Regions from separate parts of the Enterococcus sp. DIV0756 genome, predicted to be linked through region 2. Evidence: predicted binding sites of a transcription regulator. Region 2 holds the regulator's gene; the other holds the start of a gene.
The links. The regulator NrdR, encoded in region 2, represses ribonucleotide reductase genes. The targets are predictions, from matches to a motif close to ACACNATATATNGTGT.
Positions count from the first base shown of each region.

Region 1 (3,208 bases), 730 kb from region 2:
GTAGCAACGATTGCATCGGTGGAGAAAAAGAAATGGACTCTCAGCGGCAATGCCATGGCCTTTACCAAAATCATACTAAACAACTTAGATAACAGAACACCCGCACCAATTCCGATCACAAAAGAAAAAATCCCGATAAAAAAGATTTCTAATATAAACCAGAGACAGATTTGGTAATAATTTAATCCGTATAAATGAAAGATACTAATATCCTTCCGGCGATTTCCAATGAAGAACCGATTGGTATTCGTCATAAAAAACAGCAAAATTAAGACAACTGCAAAGCTGCCAAAGCCTAGCATGCCCACCAATTGGGTATTTTTTCCTGCACTACGGATCAACGGCTGCTCATAGGTCATCGCTGTAAACGAATAATAAACCATTACTGCAAAAATCAGACTGAAAAAAAAGATCAAATAGTTCGACAATTGCTTTTTAAAGCTTCGCCAAACGATTTTAATCAGCATTGGCCTTCCCTCCTCCGCCGATTGTGGCCTGCATGTCGATGACTTTTTCAAAAAAATCTTTTCGGGAAGAACGCCGAACGATTTCCGAGAAAAAACGACCATCCTTAATAAACAACACTCGATTACAATAACTGGCCGTATAAGGATCATGAGTCACCATCAAGATCGTTGTTTCCTCATGGAGGTTCACCTCATCTAAATAATTCAAAAATTCTGAAGCTGACTTGGAATCTAAAGATCCCGTAGGTTCATCAGCAAAGAGAACCAATGGGCGGCTAATTAGGGCACGTGCCGCTGCTGTTCGCTGCTGTTGCCCAATCGAGATTTCTTCTGGATAACGTTCTAAAATCTGATCAATCTTTAATATTTTCGTTAAACGAAGCACACGCTCTTCAATTTCCTCGTTAGACAGCTTGCTGACTGTCAACGGTAATATGATATTATCCTTAACTGTCAAACTATCAATCAGATTGAAATCCTGAAAGATAAAACCGAGATTTTCTCGCCGAAAGTCAGTCAAACGATTCTCCCGCATCTGTGTAATATCCGATCCGTTAATTTTGACTGATCCCATTGTCGGCAATAAAATTGTTGATAGAATATTCATCAAGGTTGTCTTGCCAGCACCACTAGGTCCCATGATCCCGACAAACTCGCCTTTTTCTACACTGAAATTCAGATCGCTTAAAACCGTAACTTTATTATTTCGTGTGCCAAAGCTTTTACTAAGATGTTGCACTTCAATCATTTTTTTCATGTGTCTCCTCCTCGGATTGAAAAAAATACTAGTTCTTTGTCCGAGTCCTCCTCGGACAACCGTCTCAAAAAAATAAGTAAATGAATTCCTATTTTTAATATCCAAAATTTTTTCTTTATGGTATCATATTTGGGGCAGATTCTTATGTGAAACGTCCTTCAATATTCTTACATTTTTTTCACTTTTTCGAAAAAATATTTTTTGGTTATTTTATTTTAAATGGAAGCTTGGCCTTATCAGCTTTCTTATATCTTTCAGTAAACAAGCACACTATATATAGTGTGTTTTTCTTTTTTTACAAAAAAATAATACTATATATCGTTGCAACCACATCAGAAATACTATATGATTGATAATGAACTTTAAAGGAAATGGAGTTGTTTACAATGATGGAAATCCACACAAAAGATTCGTTGTTCAACGAATATCAACCGTCGTTAAAAAGTATTAAGGTCGTAAAACGTGATGGTCGTCACACAGCGTTTGATGATCAAAAAATTTATGATGCGTTAATCAAGGCAGAAACGAAAATTAAGGGATCTGTTGATCCATTGGCTCATGAACGTATCCAGTCAATCGTTGAGCGCGTAGATGCAGAAATTTCAGAACGTTTTACTAGTGATATCAAAATTTATGAAATTCAAAACATTGTGGAGCATACATTATTAGAACACAACGAATACGAATTAGCGGAAGAATATATCAATTATCGCACACGTCGTGACTTTCAGCGTAGTAAAGCGACGGATATCAACTTTACGATCGGGAAATTGATTAATAAAGACCAAACTGTCGTAAATGAAAATGCCAATAAAGATAGCGATGTCTTTAATACACAGCGTGACTTGACGGCCGGGATCGTCGGGAAATCGATTGGTCTGAAAATGCTGCCGCCACACGTAGCTAACGCGCACCAAAAAGGAGATATTCACTATCATGATTTAGACTACCATCCATATACACCGATGACTAACTGCTGTTTGATTGACTTCAAAGGCATGTTAAACAACGGCTTCAAGATCGGGAATGCGGAAGTGGAAAGTCCTAAATCAATCCAAACTGCGACAGCTCAAATTTCACAAATCATCGCTAACGTGGCTTCAAGCCAATATGGTGGCTGTTCGGCAGACCGGACTGACGAATTATTAGCTCCTTTTGCGCGCCTAAATTACGATAAGCACTTAAAAGATGCAGAAGAATGGATTGATGATCCTGAAAAACAAAAAGCTTTCGCAAAACAAAAAACCCGTAAAGATATTTACGATGCGATGCAAAGTTTGGAATATGAAATCAATACGTTATTCACCTCGAATGGACAAACACCTTTCACCTCTCTAGGCTTTGGTCTCGGGACAGATTGGTTTGAACGTGAAATTCAAAAAGCGATTCTGCAAATCAGAATTGAAGGTCTGGGCAGCGAAAAACGCACAGCGATCTTCCCTAAACTGATCTTTACCTTGCGTCGTGGAACGAACTTGAATCCAAGTGATCCGAACTACGATATTAAAGAATTGGCTTTAGAATGTGCGACAAAACGGATGTATCCAGATATCTTGAACTACGATAAATTGATCGAATTAACTGGCAGTTTCAAAGTGCCAATGGGTTGTCGCTCATTCTTACAAGGCTGGAAAAATGAACAAGGTGAAGAAGTCAATGCTGGTCGGATGAACCTTGGTGTAGTTACCTTGAACTTACCGCGGATTGCGTTAGAATCTGGCGGCAACAAAGAAAAGTTCTGGTCATTACTAGAAGAACGCCTGCAAATCGCCAAAGACGCACTAGTTTTCCGGATCGATCGTTGTAAAGAAGCAACGCCTGCAAACGCACCGATCCTTTATCAATACGGCGCATTCGGCAAACGCTTGAAACGGACCGATGCAGTTAACGAATTGTTTAAGAATAAACGAGCAACCATTTCTTTGGGGTATATTGGTCTTTACGAAGTAGCCAGCGTTTTCTACGGCGGCGAATGGGAAGACAA
Region 1 is NZ_JBIOLF010000001.1:2,588,271-2,591,478, forward strand. Features, by position in the region: gene IGI44_RS12585 (FtsX-like permease family protein) at 1-467, opposite strand, end outside; gene IGI44_RS12590 (ABC transporter ATP-binding protein) at 457-1,224, opposite strand; gene nrdD (anaerobic ribonucleoside-triphosphate reductase) at 1,611-3,208, shown strand, end outside.
Region 1: nrdD (anaerobic ribonucleoside-triphosphate reductase) is a predicted target of NrdR. The motif match lies at 1,492-1,507, and genes of this name have one in related genera.

Region 2 (3,208 bases):
TTGCGGCTCATAGCCTGGTGCAATCATTGTAGGATCTGATGCTAAATACTTTTTCTTTTCTTGTACAAATTCATACAATTTTGCAAATGATTTTTCAATATCCTCTTGGGATAGCTTATCTTTATGTTTTTCAATAAATTGACGAACATCCGGATGATCCAAAATTTCTTCCATCATTTGGCGGTAGCGTCCATCGACGCCTCGGCTCATAATTATACGATTCAATTCTTTACCAACATCTTCCATTAATCATCACCATCCCTTCTCATGAACTCTGCCATTCTGCGTTTTACTTCCGCTTCCTTTTCTGCACTTACTTTTTTTGGTTTTGGAGGATTTTTTATATATTCAGGTAAATCCCTTCTCAAACCAGTATTTCGATGATGAGATTTCGATTTGTCTACTTGTGATTTACCTATAAGTTTATTACCGTCATTTCTCATATAAAGAATAGCTTCTTCTGGGGTTCTAACATTATTTTGCGCCCAAGCATTTGAAACACTATCAAGATAATTTTTATTGATTCCTGTGTTTTTCTTAATTACTAAAATATAATGTATCATCATATTTATTACACTTGAATCAAAAATATTTCGTTTTATCAATTTGTCTAATAATGTGACTTCTCCGTCATAAACAAAGCCTCCTTTAGCATTTTTTATTGAACTTATAAAATCTATTGGAGTAAGTTCTTTGCTTTGTTTGATAAGTTCTAATTCTTTTGAATTAAATTTTTCATTAATAGATACATTTTTCTTTTTGTCAATTCTTTTCAATGCAGGATTAGGTCTATTCTCTTTATCTACTAATTTTCTTAAATAGCTGAGATTTAATCCATCTTTTTCGGCCACTGTCGCATTTGCAACATAACGAGCCATGTCTAACGGGTTTAAGCCATAAAGAATTTGTAGTTGTTTGACATTAAACTGTTCTTCGGGAGTAAGAGATATCTTATATACCTGTAATAATTGTTGCGTAAACAGTTTCCAATTAGATTCTTCCTCTGTTGTAAAATCACTCTGAGTTTGCTCCAAAATATCACTTTGACTATCAAATGAAGTTTCATCCAAACGATACACTTCAAAAAAGCGCTTTGTAATGTTTTGGGCACTACTCATGTCAAAAACTTTTGGTTTAAATCTTTCTACTAAACGATCATAGCGAGTTCTCCCAATTTTTTCAATCAATAAAAAACTCAATAGTTGATCTTGAAAAAAATCTATAGAATCTGAAGGAGTCATCAATTGGTAAATCAAGTTCATACCTATACTTTCATCTTCTAATTTATATGTTCTCAATAGACCAATACCTTCAAGTTTTTCTCTTGCTTTTATCATACTTGATAACCCAATATCAATTGCCGCTAATAGTTCTGCATGCATTAAAGCAGGACTTTTTCTTTCTATTGTGACATCACTCGCAAGATTCAAATATAAACTTAACGCCTTACTTCCGATAATTGGCTGGTATAAGTAAAGCAGCGCATCTTGTTTGCTTTGATCAAGTTGTGGCTCGCCGTAGACCGTGTAAAAGGTACTGGGTTTTAGTTCTTCTGCCACTAAAAAGCCTCCTACTCTTCATCCGTTGATTTGGCTTTGTCAACGATCTCTTGTAATTCCTTTAAGAATACTGACATGTCTTTAAACTGTCGATATACACTCGCGAAACGGATATACGCAATTTCATCGACCTCCATTAAGTCCTCCATGACAAATTCTCCGATTTGGCTAGTTAGAATTTCATTTTCTCCCATGCTGCGAACACGATTTTCTACGTGATCCACGATTTGTTCCATTTGTTCCATCGCTACTGGACGTTTCTCTGCAGAACGAATCAATCCACGCAAGATTTTGTCACGACTAAATTCTTCGCGATCACCATTGCGCTTCACAACTAATAACGGGGCAGCTTCGATACGTTCAAAGGTCGTAAAACGAAATCCGCAGCTTTCACACTCTCTTCTACGGCGAATTGCTCGCCCATCATCTGTCTGTCGACTATCAATTACTCGAGAATTATTATGATTACATCTTGGACAACGCATAATTCCACCTACACTTTCTTTATATTGGACAAATTCACTAATTATATGTGAATAATTATTTTGTTTATATAACAAGAGTTTACCATAACCAGTCCACTAAAAAAAGCGTCGTAAAGCTACGACGCTGAATTCTTTAAGAAACAAATTTGTTTTTCTTTAACCAATCTAAGACCTGTTCTTTGGTTCTTTCTTGAGAATCACAATTATCAAATACAATGTCCGCTCGTTTTTTCTTTTGCTCCAGTGAAAGTTGACTATTAATCCGAGCCAAAGCAGCTTTTTCGGAGAGATCATTTCTATTCATTAATCGTTTCAATTGAATTTCTGGCGTGACATAGACAACTGCCACTGCACTCATCATCGCTTCATAATGTCCCTCGAATAAAAGCGGAATATCCACAATCACTAAATCACTCTTGTTTTTTGCTTCAACGGTTTGTTTTTCGATCTCTCCTCGAATAAACGGATCAAGTGTTTTGTTTAATACTTGTCGTTTTTGCTCATTTTGAAAAATTAATGCTCCTAGTTTTTTACGATCTAGACTGCCGTCTTTTTGTAGAATTTCTGATCCGAACATTTCTTCTAAAGCGTTTAATCCTTCACTTCCCGGCTCAACCACTTCGCGAGCCACAATATCTCCATCAACAACTGGGAAGCCTTCTGTTTTAAAAAAATTAACGACGGTCGATTTTCCACTAGCGATTCCACCAGTGACACCTAATACGAAGCTCATTTCTTACACCTTCTTCAGTTTTTGACAATGAGGACATAGATGTGTTCCTCTCTGCGCTACTTTAATTTTAATAATGGGTGTGCCGCATCGCGAGCATGGTTTTCCGGTTTGCCCATAGACATGCAACTCCTGTTGAAAGTGACCTGCCTCTCCCAACGCATTTAAATACGTTCGAATCGTCGTTCCCCCAGCTTTTTTCGCTTTTCCGATCACCTCGATAATCGCTTCACGTAAATGACCGACTTTTTGTGAGCTCAATGTATTTGCGGGTTGTTCAGGATGAATCTTAGCCAACCAGAGCACCTCATCAACGTAAATGTTCCCTAAGCCTGCCACTACCTTTTGATTTAGTAATAAGGGCTTGATCATGGTTGAAGCCTTCTTCAATTTAACCTTAAAATCAGCTAAATCAAAATCTGTATCTGTTGGTT
Region 2 is NZ_JBIOLF010000001.1:1,860,349-1,863,556, forward strand. Features, by position in the region: gene dnaI (primosomal protein DnaI) at 1-246, opposite strand, end outside; gene IGI44_RS09020 (DnaD domain protein) at 246-1,559, opposite strand; gene nrdR (transcriptional regulator NrdR) at 1,571-2,044, opposite strand; gene coaE (dephospho-CoA kinase) at 2,178-2,777, opposite strand; gene mutM (DNA-formamidopyrimidine glycosylase) at 2,781-3,208, opposite strand, start outside.